Regions from separate parts of the Oceaniradius stylonematis genome, predicted to be linked through region 3. Evidence: predicted binding sites of a transcription regulator. Region 3 holds the regulator's gene; each other region holds the start of a gene.
What was found. Region 3 encodes LexA, which represses DNA repair genes until DNA is damaged. Its sites were predicted from a motif close to TGTTCNNNNTGTGTTCNG; they were not measured.

Region 1 (5,787 bases), 150 kb from region 3:
ACTTCCGGTTGCGGAAACGCCGGCGGCGGGCACAAGAGTGCGGCCACCCTTGAACGCCGCGCCGCGCGGCGCCGGTCAGAGGCCCGTGATTACGGCAAAAGCCGGCCCGCTGTCCAGCACGCAGCACCGACGCAGATCGGGGCTGAACCGGAGTCAGGGCGGCAAAAAGAAAGGCCGCATGAAAAGGGTGGCCGAACGGAACCATGCCCGTACCGGCCACCGTCAAATGGGGTCGACGACCCTTGGATGCAATCGGAGACGATCCCTCCGGATGCCGGCCGGAGCCGGCACTCCCATGGGGGTGCCCGACCTGTTGCGGATCTCAGCCCTCGGCGGCTGCATCGCCGTCGAAATCGACGTCGCCGGCATCGGCCGCGGACGCGCTTTCATCGTCGTGCAGAAGCTGCTCGGCGATCAGGCCGGCATTCTGGCGCAGGGCCATCTCGATCCGCGCGGCGACATCGACATTGTCGCGCAGGAACTGCTTGGCGTTCTCGCGCCCCTGCCCCAGCCGCTGGCTGTCATAGGAGAACCAGGAGCCGGACTTTTCGACGATGCCCGCCTTGACGCCCAGATCGATCAGCTCGCCGGTCTTGGAGACGCCCTCGCCATACATGATGTCGAACAGCACCTCCTTGAAAGGCGGCGCCAGCTTGTTCTTGACCACCTTGACGCGGGTCTGGTTGCCGACGACCTCGTCGCGATCCTTGACCGCGCCGATGCGGCGAATGTCGAGCCGGACCGAGGCATAGAATTTCAGCGCGTTGCCGCCGGTCGTCGTCTCGGGCGAGCCGAACATCACGCCGATCTTCATGCGGATCTGGTTGATGAAGATGACCATCGTGTTCGAGCGCGAGATCGAGGCGGTCAGCTTGCGCAGCGCCTGGCTCATCAGCCGCGCCTGGAGACCAGGCAGCGAATCGCCCATCTCGCCCTCGATTTCGGCGCGCGGCGTCAACGCGGCGACCGAATCGATCACGAGTACGTCGCACGCCCCCGACCGCACCAGCGTGTCGGCGATTTCCAGCGCCTGCTCGCCCGTGTCGGGCTGCGAGATCAGAAGGTCTTCGAGATTGACGCCCAGCTTGCGCGCATAGACCGGATCGAGCGCGTGTTCGGCATCGATGAAGGCGCAGATGCCGCCCTCCTTCTGCGCCTCGGCCACCGTGTGCAGCGCCATGGTGGTCTTGCCCGAGCTTTCAGGCCCGTAAATCTCGATGATGCGGCCCTTGGGCAGCCCGCCCACGCCGAGCGCGATGTCGAGGCCGAGCGAACCGGTCGAGACGGTCTCGATCTCGACGACCTGCTCGTTGACGCCCAGCCGCATGATCGAGCCCTTGCCGAAGGATCGTTCGATCTGCGCGAGCGCCGCGTCCAGAGCCTTTGACTTGTCCACCGATTTGCCCTCAACCAACCGCAAATTGTTCTGAGCCATATGTCCACCCTTATGTTAAAGCGCTGGCAGGCGCAAAGGAAACCGTCCTGCAAGTTTGTACCATTTTTGTTCCCACCCTGCAAGCGCGATAACGTATTGAAACCGAAACGGAAATGATTTTTGTTCTTATTATGTCTTTTTTTGTGCCCTACGGATGTATCCCGACTTCGGCCCGGCCGGGCGGCGCGGGACCGGCGTTTGCCGGAATCGCGCGGTGATGGCGGCGCGGCTTGCGATCCTCGGCGTCGGCGGCGCCCATGTCGATAGGATCGGCCATCTGTCGGGACCGGCGCATGATGGCGCCTCCAACCCCGGCACCATGGCCGAATGGGTGGGCGGCTGCATGGCCAACACGCTGCGGGTCGCACGGGCCGTCGGCGGTGGGCGGGTCGGCCTGATTTCAGCGCGCGGCGGCGATACAGGCGGACGCTTGGTCTCCCAGGCCCTGTCGCAAGCGGGGGTCGAGGATTTCAGCGCGGTGTTCCTCGACCGGGCGACGCCCAGCTACACGGCAATCATGGATGCGGATGGCGAGGTGATGGCGGCGCTGGCCGACATGGACCTTTATGAGACGGGACTGGCGCGGCATCTGCGCCGCGCCGAGCCCAGAGCGTTGATCGCGCAGGCGGGCATGCTCCTTGTCGATGCCAATTTGCCGTCCGGCGCGATCGGCGCGCTGTGCGATGCCACCGATGCGCCGATCGTCGCGCTTGCGGTGTCGCCGGCCAAGGCACCGCGCATCGCGCCGCACGCGGCCCGCTTTGCGCTCGCATTCATGAACCGCCGCGAGATGAACGCACTTATCAGTGCGCCGCTCGGCGAACCGGTCACGCCCGCCACCCTCGCCCGCCTGTCGGCGCTGGGGTTCCGGCGCGCCGTGATCAGCGACGGCGGCGGGCCCGTGACCGTGCTGGACGGCGATGCCGCGTGGCGTCAGCCGGTCGGCGAAGCGGCCAATCCGGTCGACGTCACAGGCGCGGGCGACGCACTGGCCGGCGCGACGCTCGCCCATTGGCCCGGAATGGCGCTCCCGAGTGCCGTGCGGGTCGGGGTGGCAGCCGCGGCCGCGACGATCGGCGTGACGGGGCCATTCCGGGCTGATATCGCCGCCTGCGGCCTGAAAGGCCGTGCAGATGCCCTGCCCGCCCGCGAACCGATTGCCCTAGATACAGACACGTCGAGCGAGACCCCATGACCAAGCCGCCGATCCGTTTCGACCCCGCCGTCCGCACCGCGCTTGACACCGGTGCGCCGGTCGTCGCGCTGGAATCGACCATCATCACGCACGGCATGCCCTGGCCGGACAATCTGGCGATGCTCGAGCGCGTCGAAACCGCTGTTCGCGATCATGGCGCGACACCGGCCACCATCGCCGTCATCGACGGGACAATCCGCATCGGCCTGTCTGCGACCGACGCTGAAACATTGGCAAAGGCGAGCGGAACGCTCAAACTGTCGCGCGCGGACCTCGCCTTTGCCTGTGCCGAGGGGCTGACAGGCGGCACCACCGTCGCCGCAACCATGATGGCGGCCCATGGCGCGGGGATTGCGGTCTTTGCCACCGGCGGCATTGGCGGCGTGCACCAGGGCGCCGAGACGAGCTTCGACATCTCCGCCGATCTGGACGAGTTGGCGCGCACGCCGGTCACCGTCGTTTCGGCCGGCGCCAAGGCGATCCTCGATATCCCAAAGACGCTGGAGGCGCTTGAGACGCGCGGCGTGCCCGTCATCGCCGTTGGCCAGGACGAGATGCCGGCCTTCTGGTCGCGCGGGTCGGGTCTCGACGCGCCGCTCAGACTCGACGATGCCGATGCGATCGCCCGGTTCGTCGCGATGCGCACCGAACTGGCCGATTATCGCCATGGCGGCATCCTCGTCGCCAATCCCGTGCCGGCTGACGCGGAAATCCCGCATGCGGAGATGGCGGTTTTTATCGCGCAAGCCCAGGCCGAAGCGGCCAGACAGGGCATCGCCGGCAAGCAGGTCACGCCGTGGCTGCTCGCGCGCATCGTCGAAATCACCGGCGGCCGCAGCCTTTTGACCAACATCGCGCTTGTCGAAAGCAATGCGCGGCTCGGCGCCGAGATCGCCGTGGCGTTGGCGCGGCGCTGACCCGTCCCTGCCGCGCGCCGGCGCCCTGGCTTGTCAGACCATGGCGGGATGCGGCATGGTCGCGGCCAGCCGAAGACCCGACCCGGACCCGCCAGACGCATGCAGCAGCTTTCCGCCTTTGCGCTGTTTTCGGCGCTCGATGCAGACGCCGACAGCCGCTTTGCCGGCCAGTGCTCGATCAGCGATTTCGACGAGAACGAGCTGGTGCTCGATTTCGACGACGATACCCATGACGTGTTCCTGATTGCCAGCGGTCGCGTACGCGTCATCCTGCGCATTGCGACGGGCCGCGAGGTGATCCTTGGGGAACTTGGCGAAGGCGCGTTTTTCGGCGAGCTGGCGGCCATCGACGGCACGCGCCGGTCCGCCAACATCACGGCGATGGTGCGCACGCGGCTTATCCGCGTCCCGCAATCGGTGTTCCGCACGATCCTGCGCGAGGAGCCCGATGTGGCGCTTGCCTTGATGAGCGCCATGTCGGACCGCATTCGCGGGCTCAATACGCGGCTGGCCGAGCATTCGTTCCTTGCCGCCAAGTACCGGCTCTATTCGGAGCTGATCCGCCTGTCGAAACCGCGCAAGGGCCATGACGGCCAGCGCACGATCACGCCGCCGCCGGTGCAGCAGGATCTGGCCGAACGGATCGGCTGTCGGCGCGAGGTGGTCAGCCGCGAGATCGCGAAACTCGAACGGGAGGGCGTGATCGAACGCACGCGCGGGGCGATCGTGCTCGCCGACATGGGCGAACTCAACCGCCGTCTCAGTGAAGGCTGGGAAAAGGGCGGCTGACGCGCAGCCCCACCGTCAGTTCAGGTAACGGGTCGGATCGACGGGGCGCGAATCCTTGCGCACCTCGAAATGCAGCTGCGGCTGGCGCGCGTTGCCGCTCATGCCCGAAGCGCCGAGCGTCTGGCCGCGGCTGACGTTGTCGCCGCGCGACACCGACATGGAATCGAGATGCCCGTACACGGTGACATAGCCGTCCGAATGGCGCACCAGCACCGTCTCGCCGAACTCCTTGAGTCCGTCGCCGGCATAGATGACGACGCCGTTCTCGGCGGCCTTAACCGGCGTGCCCTTGGGCACGGAAATGTCGATGCCGTCGTTGGGGCGGCCGCCCGAATTGCTGCCGAAACCCGAGATGATCCGTCCGCGCGCGGGCCAGCGCATGTTGGCAACGCCTGTCGCATCGGGCGCCCGCGCGGTGCTGCTCTCGTCGATCGCCTGCACGCTGCCGGAGCTTGATGATGCCGGGCGCTGTGCCGGCGTGACCGAACTGGTGACCATCGGGTCCACATTGGGCGGCAATGCCGCTGTGGCCGTTGCGGAGACATCGCCGGAAAGGCCGGGTATCGTCAGGCGCTGGCCGACGCGGACCATGTCGGACGACAGCCCGTTGGTGCGCTTGATCGCGGCAACGGAGGCCCCGGTGCGGCGGGAGATTGCCGACAGCGTATCGCCGGACTGGACCGTGTAGCGGCCGCCCTGAAGCGACGCGGAGGGCGTTGCCGCCGGAGCGGCGGCCGTTTGGGTCGGCATGGCGGGACGCACGGATGCCTGCGGGCGCGCGGCCGGAACCGGTGCCCGGTCGAGGCTGACATCGGAGCGGCCGCCGACGCTGGCGCGCGCCGAGCGCACGCCGGAATTGGCATCGGGCGCGGACACCGGCACGGTGCGGCCATAAACATAGGTCGGGATCAGGATGCGCTGTCCGGCCTGCACGCCGCGCGCATCGCTGAGATTGTTGACGCTCTTGAGCGCATCGACCGGCACACCGTAGCGCTTGGAGAGGTTGAACAGCGTTTCGCCCCGGGCGAGCGTCACATAAGTACCGCCCGTGCCGGTCCAGCCGGCGGCACGACCCGCCGCGCTCGTGGCGGCCGAGGCTGCGGCCTGCCGCGCCTGCTGCGGAAGACTGGCGGCGCTGTTGTTGATGACATCGGTCACCGCATTGGACGGGGCCGGCGGCATCGGCTGGCTGGCGACCGAAGGCGCGGCGATCGGCGCACGGCCGACGGCGGCGGGCACGCTGCTTGCAGCCTGCCCGATGGAGCCGGTGGCCATTGTGTCGACGCCGTTGCCGAACGCCTGGCGCGCGGGCGCGGCGGGTGCCTGCGGCGCGACCGCCACGATGCGCGGCGCGTTTTCGGGAAATGGCGTCTGGACGGCTGCGGGCGGGCGCACCGGCACCGAATTGGTGTAGAAATCGTCGGTGAAGCGCATCACGTCGCCGGCGCAGC
Region 2 (5,787 bases), 1.6 Mb from region 3:
CAGCGGCGGCGGGTCGTTGTCCATGCGGTAGGGGATGCCCAGACCGCCGCCCAGATCGACATGCTCGATCGCGTGTCCATCGGCGCGCAACTGGCCGACCAGATCGGTCAAAAGCGCGAATGCATCGTCGAACGGCTGCAGCGCCGTGATCTGGCTGCCGATATGCATGTCGATGCCGATGACGGCGAGACCCGGCAGTTCGGCGGCGCGGCGGTAGACGTCGCGCGCGCGGGTCCACGAAATGCCGAACTTGTCTTCCTTCTTGCCGGTCGAGATCTTGGCATGCGTCCTGGCGTCGACATCGGGATTGATGCGCAGCGACACGGGCGCGGTCTTGCAGGCGGCAACGGCGCGCGCCGAAAGCAGTTCGAGTTCCGGCTCGGACTCCACGTTGAAGCAATGAATGCCCGCCGACAGCGCGAAATCCATCTCGGCGGCGGTCTTGCCGACACCGGAAAACATGATCTTGTCGGGCGCGATGCCGGCGGCCAGCGCGCGCCGCAACTCACCTTCGGAAACCACATCGGCGCCCGAGCCGAGCTTTGCCAGCGTGGCCAGCACGGCCTGGTTCGAATTGGCCTTCATCGCATAGCAGACGAGCGCGTCGATATCGGAAAACGCACCGGCAAAGACCTGGTAATGGCGGGTAAGCGTCGCCGTCGAATAGCAATAAAACGGCGTGCCGACCTGCTCGGCGATCAGCGGCAACGGCACGCCCTCGGCGTGCAGAACGCCATCGCGATAGTCGAAATGGTTCACGGTGCGTGGTCCAAGCTACTGGATCAGGCCGTCGAGGATGAACGGACGGTCGGCCTCTTCGGGCTGCGCCTGTTCCGGCGTGCCGTCCGGCGCGGTACGTGCGGGCGGCGGCTCCAGCGGGCCTGCCCGTCCGCAGGCGGCGAGCGCGAGAAGAAGCGCGGCAAGGGCCGTGCGGGTCAGGGCTGTACGGGCGGTCATGGCGTCGGTCTCGTTTCTGGCAACCGGCGTCTGTGTGCGGCAAATGGTGAAGCGTTGCAAGGGGCCGGCGCGCGGCTTGCCTAGCCCATCTTCTTGAGCCGCTTGCGCCAATAGCGCACCTGCCGCCTGACCTCGCGCGGTGCCGTGCCGCCAAAGCTGGTCCGGCTCGCGACGGACTTCGTGACCGAGAGCACCGAGAACACATCGTCCGTGATGCCCTCGTGGATCGAGCGAAGATCGTCCAGCGTCAGTTTTTCGAGGCCGACTCCCCGCTCGGAGGCCAGCGCCACCGCACGGCCCGTCACGTGATGGGCTTCCCGGAAAGGCAGTCCGAGTTCGCGCACGAGCCAGTCGGCGAGATCGGTGGCGATGGAATAGCCCGACCCTGCCGCCTTACGCATGGCAGCCTTGTTGACCGTCAGATTGGCCACCATGCCGGTCATCGCGGCAAGCGCCAGTTCGAGCGACTTGGCCGCATCGAACACCTGCTCCTTGTCCTCCTGCATGTCCTTGGAATAGGCCAGCGGCAGCCCCTTCATCACCGTCGACAGGGCGATCAGCGCGCCATTGATCCGCCCGGTCTTGGCCCGCACCAGCTCGGCCGCATCGGGGTTTTTCTTCTGCGGCATGATCGACGAGCCGGTCGAAAACGCATCCGACAGGGTCACGAAGCCGAATTGCGGTGTCGACCAGATCACGATCTCTTCGGCCAGCCGCGACAGATGCGTCGCGCAGATCGACGACGCCGACAGGAAATCGAGCGCAAAATCCCGGTCCGAGACCGTGTCGATGGAGTTGCGTGTCGGCTCGCGGAAACCGAGCGCCTCGGCGGTCATGTGCCGGTCGATCGGAAAGCCCGTGCCGGCCAGCGCCGCTGCGCCGAGCGGGCATTCGTCCAGCCGTTCCAGCGCGTCGCGAACCCGCGACAGGTCGCGGCCGAACATTTCCGCATAGGCCATCAGATGATGGCCGAAGGTGACCGGCTGCGCCGTCTGAAGGTGCGTGAAGCCGGGCATTACGGTACCCGCATGCTCCTCGGCCCGGTCGACGAAGGTGCCGATCAGCGTCTTGAGCGCGCTTTCGGTCTTCTTCAGTTCGGTCTTGACCCAGAGCCTGAAATCGAGCGCCACCTGGTCGTTGCGCGAGCGCGCCGTGTGCAGGCGGCCCGCCGCAGGGCCGATCGTTTCGGCCAGCCGCGCCTCGATGTTCATGTGAATGTCCTCGAGCGCGCGCGAAAAAGTGAACGTTCCGGCCTCGATTTCCCCGCGGATCGCGGTCAAACCGGCAATGATCGCGTCACGGTCGCCACTGGAAATGATACCGGTGGCTTCCAACATGGTGGCGTGGGCGATGGACCCGTCAATGTCCTGGGTGTAGAGCGCGCGGTCGAAATCGATCGAAGCGTTGATCTCCTCCATGATGGCGGCGGGACCGGAGGCGAAACGGCCGCCCCACATCAGGTTGGACGTTTCGCTTGCGTCGTTTGCAGGTTTGGATGAGTTGGACATGGACAATCCGTCCCCGGACAAGAATGAAAAAGGCTCGGCCCGCCGCTGGCCGCTGACAATCGGCGTCTTCGTCGCGCTGGGCCTTGTGGCGGGCGCCGCCATCGGCGCTGCGCGGATATACGGGAGCGGCGGCGCCTCTGTCCATGCCGGTCAGGCCGCCAACGCGCAATGCACGGCGACGGCAGCCTATCAGACCGCGATCGACCCGCTTCTGGCCGGCGACATGGCGGCGATGGCGATCCGCGACGAGCCGGAGAACCTGTCGTCCCTCGCTTTTAACGACAATGCCGGGACGCCCATCACGCTGGCCGACACGGGCGAAAAGCTGCGCCTGATCAATCTGTGGGCCACTTGGTGCGCGCCGTGCCGAGAGGAAATGCCCTGGCTTGAAACGCTGCAGCAGGAGCGCGGCGGCGAAGGTTTCGAGGTCGTGGCGATTTCCGTCGATGGCGGCTCGGACGACAAACCGCGCGCCTTTCTCGACGAGATCGGCGTGGACGGCCTTGCCTTTTATCACGACCCGACGATCGGCGTGTTCAACGCGCTCAAGCGCGACGGGCTGGCGTTCGGGCTTCCGGTGACGCTGCTGGTCGACGAGGCCGGCTGCGTGATCGCCAACATGAACGGCCCGGCCCATTGGTCGAGCCCCGACGCGTTTGCGCTGATAGACGGTGCGCTGGCGGCCCGGCCCGGCAGTTGAACGCCGGGCCACGTACCCGCTTCCCGCGCATTTCGTTAACGCGGACGCCCGCATCCGGCCTCCGAACATCGCCATGAAACGCTATGGTTGTATCCAGCAAGGGCAGCGACCCACCACATCTTGAGAGAACAAAGCGCCAACCTTGCCCAATCAGCGATTCGTCGCCGGTTCGTTCCCGCCCGGTTCCGAAAGTTAACGGAAAACAGCAAATCCGCGCCATTCATGGTTAACCAAGTGTAAACTTCATCGTTCAAATTCAAGCGGTTATCATCACGACCCGTCACGTTGGCGCGCGCCGCCGCCAAAGGTTAACGCTGGGGCGCGTGACAGCCCCGTGACGCTTTCCACCGAGTCTAGCCATGGTGGTCCGGCACGCCCGGATCACCACATATGGTGGGGAACAAATGCACAACCCATGCGAGTCAGCGATTCGTCAGCGATTCGTTCCAGACTCGTTCCGGTTGTTAACGGCTGTGGACGAAAACCGGCGCGTCGAGCGCTGCAATTTGCCGTCCGCCATGGTATCGGCGCCACGCTCGCCCTATCTGCGCGGCACACGGAACACGATCTCTCATGCTCTCCCAAACGCGCACGCCATCGCCATCGCCATCGTCCGGAGACCGGGCGCAGAACGCGGTCTCGGGCCACGCGGTCACCGCAATTCTGGGGCCGACCAACACCGGCAAGACGCATTTGGCCATCGAGCGGATGGTCGCGCACTCGTCCGGCGTCATCGGCCTGCCGCTGCGGCTGCTGGCGCGGGAGGTCTATGGCCGCGTGGCCGAAAAGGTCGGCGCGGCCAGTGTCGCGCTGGTCACCGGCGAAGAAAAGATTGTGCCGGAAAAGGCGCGGTTCACCGTCTGCACCGTCGAGGCCATGCCGCGCGACCCCGATGCGGCCTTCGTTGCGATCGACGAGGTGCAACTGGCCGGCGATCTCGAACGCGGCCATATCTTCACCGACCGGCTGATGAATGTGCGCGGGCGCGAAGAGACGCTGCTTCTGGGCGCGGCGACCATCGCGCCGCTGCTGCGCCAGCTTCTGCCGGGAATCACGATCACGGCGCGGCCGCGCATGTCGCACCTGTCCTATGCCGGGCCCGCCAAGCTGACGCGCCTGCCGCGCCGGTCGGCCATCGTCGCCTTCTCCGCCGATGAGGTCTATGCGGTGGCCGAACTGATCCGCCGGCAGCGCGGCGGCGCGGCGGTGGTGATGGGCGCGCTGAGCCCGCGCACGCGGAACGCCCAGGTCGAATTGTTCCAATCCGGCGATGTCGATTATCTGGTCGCCACCGACGCGATCGGCATGGGTCTCAATCTCGATGTCGACCATGTCGCCTTCGCGCAGCTTCGCAAGTTCGACGGCCGCACCTATCGCGACCTGACCCCGCCGGAGATGGCGCAGATCGCCGGACGCGCCGGCCGCCACATTCGCGACGGCACGTTTGGCGTTTCCTCGCGCGTTCCGCCGCTGGACGAAGAGCTGGTCCGGCGCATCGAGGGACACGATTTCCAGCCGCTGTCCGTCCTCCAATGGCGCAACCGCCGGCTGGACTTTTCATCGGTTGCCGACCTGAAGGCATCGCTCGATATCGTCCCGGCGCTTCCCGGCCTGACCCGGGCGCTTCCCGCCGTGGACCAGCGGGCGCTCGAATTCCTGTCGCGCGACGATGACGTGATGGGCCTGTGCGCCGACGAACGTGCCGTCGAACGGCTGTGGGACGTTTGCGCGCTGCCCGATTATCGCAAGATCGCGCCGGCCCAGCATGCCGACATCATCTCGTCGATCTTCCTCGATCTGGTCCGCACCGGCCATGTCGACGAGGACTTCATGGCCGAGCAGGTGCGCCGCGCCGACCGCACCGACGGCGAGATCGACACGCTGTCGCACCGGATCGCGCAGATCCGCACCTGGACCTACGTGTCGCACCAGCCCGGCTGGCTGGCCGACGCAGACCACTGGAAGGAACGCACGCGGCAGATCGAGGACAAACTCTCCGACGCGCTGCACGAGCGCTTGACGAAACGCTTCGTTGATCGCAGGACATCCGTGCTCATGAAGCGGCTCAAAGAGAACATGACCATGCAAGCGGAAATCAGCCCGTCAGGAGACGTGACCGTCGAAGGCCACCACATCGGCAAGCTGGACGGTTTCCGCTTCACCGCCGACCAGAGCGCGCAGGGCGAGGACGCCAAGGCAGTCCGCGCGGCGGCGCAAAAGGCGCTCGCCAGCGAGTTCGAGGCTCGCGCCGAGCGGTTCGCAGCCAGCCCGAACGGCGATCTGGCGATCGGCACGGATGGCCTGCTGCGCTGGCTCGGTGCCCCGGTGGGATCGCTCGCCGCCGGCGAAGACTGGCTGTCGCCGCGCCTGATCCTCTTGGCGGACGAGCAATTGAGCGGGCCGGCGCTGGACAAGGTGCGCGCCCGCGCCGAGCGCTTCGTCGCCTTCCATATCGAAACGCACCTCAAGCCGCTGACCGATCTCAAAAAGGCCGACGAATTGTCGGGCATCGCCCGTGGCATCGCGTTCCGGCTGATCGAGAATTTCGGCATCGTGCAGCGCCGCGACATTGCCGCCGACCTCAAATCGCTCGACCAGGACGGCCGCGCCGCGCTGCGCCGC
Region 3 (5,787 bases):
AGCAGGTGCCGCGGCCATGGTTGGCGCCGGAGAATTCGGCCTTGAGATCGGGCTTGGACGAGCCGCCCATGCCGGCGCGGCCGGGATCGAAATGGGCGCCGCCCTTCTTGCCGAAACGCACATCGCCGGTCTGCGCCATGAAGCCGTCAATGACGCGGTGGAAGACCACGCCGTCATAGTCGCCCGCGCGCGCCAGTTCCTTGATGCGCGCGACATGACCGGGGGCCAGATCGGGCTTCATCTCGATCACGACTTCGCCCTTGGTGGTTTCCATGACGAGCGTGTTCTCGGGGTCCTTGTAAGCCAATGGGATATCCTCTCCTTGAAATCGTGTGACTACTGATCGGCCATCTCGACCTTGATCATGCGGTCGGGGTCGGCGACGGCGCCGTTCTGCGCCTGCGAGCCGCGCGTGATGTTGTCGACATATTCCATGCCGCTGACGACGCTGCCGACGACCGTGTACTGGCCGTCGAGAAAACGGCCCTCGTCGAACATGATGAAGAACTGGGAATTGGCCGAGTTCGGGCTCTGCGAGCGTGCCATGCCGACGACGCCGCGCATGAAGGGCTCGCCCGAGAACTCGGCCGGAAGGTCCGGCAGGTCGGAGCCGCCGGTGCCGGCGCGGCGCAGGCTGAACCCGTCTTCCATGTCGCCGAACTGGACGTCGCCGGTCTGCGCCATGAAGCCGTCGATGACGCGGTGAAAGGCGACATTGTCGTAGGCGCCCTGGCGCACCAGCGTCTTGATCTGTTCGACATGCTTCGGCGCCAGATCGGGCCTGAGCGCGACGCGCACCTCGCCGTCCTTGAGCGTGATGACCATCGTGTCCGATGGATCGGCCTCGGCCATCGATATCGAAACCGTCGCGCCGGTCAGGCCGAGCGCGGCGGTGGCGGCCAGCACAATTCGTCGTGTCAAACGCATGAAGGAGCCTCTTTTCGTGTCAGCTTTCGATCAGCCGGCAAACCGCGCCTTGAGCGCCTTTTCCACCGGGCCGGGAACGAAGGGCGACACATCGCCGCCCATGGCCGCGATCTGGCGCACCAATGTGGCGGCGATGGGACGGGTTTCGGCCGCCGCGGGCACGAACACGGTCTCGATGTCCGGCGCCATGGCCGTGTTCATGCCGGCCATCTGCATCTCATAGGCATAATCGGTGGAATCGCGCAGGCCGCGCAGCATGGCGACCGCGCCCGCCGCGCGCGCCGCATCGACCACCAGCCCGTCGAACGCGGTTACCGACACCCGGTCGCCGGCAAGGCCCGCCTCGTCCAGCGCGGCGCGGATCAGGCTTTCGCGCTCATCGAAAGCGAACAGGCCTTTCTTGCCGGCATGGGTGCCGATGGCGACCGTCACGCGGTCGAACAGCGCGAGACCGGCCCGCAGCACGGACAGGTGCCCGTTGGTCAACGGGTCGAAGGAGCCCGCATAGATGGCCGAACGTTTGCTCATCGGGTGCGTGTAGGAAAAAAGCGGCGCGCCTGCAAAGCCTTTTCGGCGGGCAGCAAGCCTTCATGATCGGCGACGACGGCGCGCGTCAGCCGGTTTCGCAGGTCACCGCATAGGCGCCCTGTCCGACGATCCGCAAAATTCCGGCTTCCGCGCCGGCCTTGTCCTCGAACGCGCGCTCGAGACGCAGCGTGATCAGGATCTCCTCGACATTGGGATCGGTGAAATCCGCCCAAAGGCGCTCGGAACTCGTATAGCCCTGCCCGAACAGGATCGTTTCGGCATCCTCGCCCTCCGGCGGATTGGTCGCATAGACCGTGCCGTCCGCTTCGATAACCGCATTGACCACAGCCAGCACCGGCACACGTCCAAGCGTCAGCAGAACGGACGTTCCGGGATCGTCGACACCGGTGCAGGCGACGCTTGCCGTCGCCGACGCCGCGCCGGTCAGCCCCAGCGTGGCAAGCGCGGTTGCGCATAACAATCGCCCCGGACCGGCCATCATCCACTCCCTCGAACCGTGAAAACGCATCGCCGTGTGCAACCTATCACATCGCCCGCGCGTTTTCACCGGCACAAACACAGTCATTGTGCCTGTTGGGAGAACCGTCATGATCACGATCTACGCCATCGCCACCGCCGTCACCGTGCTGACCGGCGCCACCGCCCTGTCGTTCGGCCTGATGGTGCGCCCGCGCGACTGACATCGCCGCTGCGCCGCCGGCGTTCGACACGACTGCACGCAGCATTGCAGGCGTTAACCGGATTTTATCCCTTGCGGAACACAAATGGAACAGTTAACGTCTGTTCGACATTTGTTTTCGTTTGTTTCCGGATTCGCCATGCTGACACGCAAACAACTCGACCTCCTGATGTTCATCAATGAACGGCTCAAGGAGACCGGCGTCCCGCCATCCTTCGACGAAATGAAGGAGGCGCTGGATTTGGCGTCGAAGTCCGGCATCCACCGGCTGATCACCGCGCTCGAGGAGCGCGGCTTCATCCGCCGCCTGCCCAACCGGGCGCGGGCGCTGGAAGTGATCAAGCTGCCCGAGGCGATGCAGCCGATCAACCAGGTGCGCCAGCGCTTTTCGCCGAGCGTGGTCGAGGGCGGCCTTGGCCGGCCCGCCGCCCCGTCCGTTCCCGCCGCTCCGCCGCGCGAGGCGCCCGATGGCGCCAATGACGATTTCAGCGTTCCGGTGATGGGCAAGATCGCCGCCGGTGTTCCGATTTCCGCGATCGAGAACCAGACGCGGTCGCTGGTCGTGCCGCCCGACATGATGGGCAAGGGCGAACACTACGCGCTCGATGTCGAGGGCGATTCGATGATCCATGCCGGCATTCTCGATGGCGACACGGTGGTGATCAAACGCACCGACACGGCCAATCCCGGCGAGATCGTCGTCGCTCTGGTCGATGACGAGGAAGCCACCCTCAAACGTTTCCGCCGCAAGGGCGCCTCGATTGCGCTGGAAGCGGCCAACCCAGCCTATGAGACCCGCATTTTCGGGCCCGACCGGGTGCGGATACAGGGGCGGCTGGTCGGTCTCGTCCGGCGCTACTGAGGGTCAGGCGCTAAAGCGGATCAGGAACCGGTCCGATCTGGCGGGTGGTTGGGCGATGTGGCTATTGTCGGCACGCAGCGTGCCGGGCCAGCGCGTTTAATTCCTTTCGGCGAGGTTGCGGGCCGCCCGGCTCCATCGACGGTGATCGTGCCAGGGCCGCAAGGATGCGCCGATCGCATGACGTGCCGTCAGTTTCGGTTCGCCTGAAGCATCGGTTCGGACTGCGATTTCCGCGCTGCCTTGCAGGGCAAGCGTCTGCGCCGTCAGCACCAGCGTGCCGTCGTTGCAGTGCGCAGTTGATGGCGCATAGGCCAGCACGATCAGATCGAATCGCCGGCACAGTTCACCTCCGCTCAACGGTCCGTCCGCCGGTTCCGTGAGGATCGCGATATCGACCGAAGCGCCAGATGCGTGGCGCACATTTGCCATGCAAACCGTCCCGTTGCAGCGCATCGCGCTTTCCCGTCCAGTGCCGTCAGGAGCCTCGGTGAATGGATCATCGACGGAGACGGGCCTGGTCACCGTCCGCGCCGCATAGGCCATCTGCCATTGTTCGAGGATGAACCCGTTCGGCCGCGCACGGTTGACGCGCAGCGTGCCATCGTCGCCGATCATCGCCATCTGCCTGCCGTCCTCGGAGATGACAGCGATCGGCAGTTCGCCCTGCCGGGCAAGCACGATCGCGACGCATGCGGGCAGGATCGCCGCCCAGCGCAGCCAAGTGCGGAACAGGCACAGCCAGGCCAGCGCCACCGTCGCCGCCAGCATGGTGCCCGCGGACATGGCGCCGACCATCCCGTCGGGAGACCGTTCGGCGACCCATTGCGCGATGGACAGGATCCAGCCGGCGCTCGCTGCCATCGCCGCATAGATCGGCCCGTCGATGCCGAACGGGATGGCGAGCGTTGCCAATATCGCCAGCGGCATGGTCAGGAACGAGACGATCGGCATCGCGGCCAGATTGGTCACCAGGCCGAGGACAGCCACGCGCTGGAAATGATAGGCCGCATAAAGCCCGCTGGCGGCGCCTGCGACGATCGAAGTGGCCGCAAGGGCTGCCACGAACCGCCAAGCGTTGGCCGCGGCCGCCGCGGTCCCGCTTTGGATTGGCGTATCGCCGCGCTGCCGTGCCCGTGCAATCCGGGCGCGGTTCCAGCCGTCATAAAGCGCTATCAGCGCCAGCGTCGCGGCAAACGACATGTGAAAGCTCGGCCCGACGACGCTGGCCGGCGCGACGGCGATGACGATGATCGCGGCGATGGCGAGGTTGCGCTTGCTGATCGCCGTCCTGTCGAGCATCAGCGCGCCGAGCATCACCGCCAGCATGACGAATGAGCGTTGCGTGGCAACGCCCGCGCCGGCCAGAAACAGATAGACGAAGATCGCCGCAAAGGCCGCGCTCGCCGCATATTTCTTCACCGCATGGGCCGAAGCCACCGGGCCCGACAGGGCAAGAATCGCGCGGAGCGTCATCATCACCGTGCCGGCGACCAGCGCCATGTGCAGCCCGGAAATCGTCAATATGTGCGCAAGCCCCGAGACGCGCAGCGCCTCGTTGACAGGCTCCGGAATGCCCGACTTGTCGCCATTGACGAGCGCGGCGGACACGGAGCCTGCCTCGCCCGGCGCGGCGGACCGGATGCGGTCGCCGAGCCACAAGCGCGCATTTTGCAGACGGCCGGCGAGGTGAGCCCGCACGCCGTCAGGAGCTTCGACGGCCACCCGATCCGGCGCGCCATAGAAGAAGCCGTTGGCGCCATGGCCGGCGAAATAGCCGTGAAAGGCGAAATCATAACCGCCCGGCCGCGCCGGTCCCGACAGCGGAAAAAGCCGCGCCACGCCCGTCAGCCCGTCGCCGACGCGTACATTGCCTGCAGGGCTGCGGGTGGTGACGCGCAGACGGTCCGGCACATGGCGCAATGCGGGGCGTGCCGTCTCCAGCACATCGAGCGTATAGCGCACCGATCCGTTGGCGCGGGTTTCGATGCGCACGATCCGGCCGGTCAGATGAGTGGTGACGGCGGAGCCGAGCATCTGCGTGCCGCGCGCCATGGTGTGCCACTGCGCGGTCGCCATGCCGACCAGCACGATGAGCGCGGCCAGACAAATCCGGGCCGCCATCCGCGACCGCCGGCCAGCCAGCCACCACAGCAGCGCCGCAAGACCCAGCGCCAGCGGCAGATTGTGGGGTGCCGGTTCCGCCGGAAGCGCGAAATAGGCGGCCGCGCCGGCCAGCAGCAAGACCGGCACGAAGAGGAACGGCGTGCCGAACTCGGTCTCCTCGGCCAGTGCCGCCGGAAACCTCTCCTTCAGCGCCTTCAGGGCAAGGTGCGTCGGGTTGGCTCGACGTATCGTCGGCGGTTGATCCGGATCGCGCTCGACCGGGAACGGCGGCGCTGCGGTTTGGCTTTCGGCTGCCGGCGGTGCGCGCAGTTCGTCCGGCGCCAAGGGCGCGAAGTCAAAGGCGCGGCGCTCGTCCCTTTCGGACGTTTCGCCCCGTCGGTGCCGTGCGCCTGCCTCACCCGAACCCGTCACGCGCTCACCCTTGCGGAGGTGCCTTGACCGCCGTCGGCGCCGAGTGTGCGGCGGCGGCGGCGCGCTTGCAAGTTGGCGATTGTGTGGTACGAGAACGCACGCCCCGCGCGGCGCACCCAGGGCCGCCGCAATCGCGCGGCCAAAAGCCACCATGACCGGAGCTTTCCATGACGAGCGGCGTTGTCACGCGCTTTGCCCCCTCGCCCACCGGCTTCCTGCATATTGGCGGGGCGCG

Region 1: recA (recombinase RecA) is a predicted target of LexA. The motif match lies at 1,492-1,509, and genes of this name have one in related genera.
Region 2: ACOQOU_RS08295 (helicase-related protein) is a predicted target of LexA. The motif match lies at 3,608-3,625, and genes of this name have one in related genera.

What each region holds. Positions count from the first base shown of each region.
Region 1 is NZ_OZ244994.1:3,588,253-3,594,039, reverse strand. Features, by position in the region: gene recA (recombinase RecA) at 323-1,435, opposite strand; gene ACOQOU_RS17780 (PfkB family carbohydrate kinase) at 1,590-2,630, shown strand; gene ACOQOU_RS17775 (pseudouridine-5'-phosphate glycosidase) at 2,627-3,547, shown strand; gene ACOQOU_RS17770 (Crp/Fnr family transcriptional regulator) at 3,647-4,336, shown strand; gene ACOQOU_RS17765 (peptidoglycan DD-metalloendopeptidase family protein) at 4,352-5,787, opposite strand, start outside.
Region 2 is NZ_OZ244994.1:1,686,349-1,692,135, forward strand. Features, by position in the region: gene lysA (diaminopimelate decarboxylase) at 1-759, opposite strand, end outside; gene lptM (LPS translocon maturation chaperone LptM) at 775-957, opposite strand; gene argH (argininosuccinate lyase) at 1,038-2,465, opposite strand; gene tlpA (thiol:disulfide interchange protein TlpA) at 2,464-3,165, shown strand; gene ACOQOU_RS08295 (helicase-related protein) at 3,739-5,787, shown strand, end outside.
Region 3 is NZ_OZ244994.1:132,329-138,115, reverse strand. Features, by position in the region: gene ACOQOU_RS00755 (peptidylprolyl isomerase) at 1-307, opposite strand, end outside; gene ACOQOU_RS00750 (peptidylprolyl isomerase) at 337-927, opposite strand; gene coaD (pantetheine-phosphate adenylyltransferase) at 958-1,455, opposite strand; gene ACOQOU_RS00740 (hypothetical protein) at 1,541-1,957, opposite strand; gene lexA (transcriptional repressor LexA) at 2,295-3,017, shown strand; gene ACOQOU_RS00730 (ComEC/Rec2 family competence protein) at 3,114-5,552, opposite strand; gene gltX (glutamate--tRNA ligase) at 5,720-5,787, shown strand, end outside.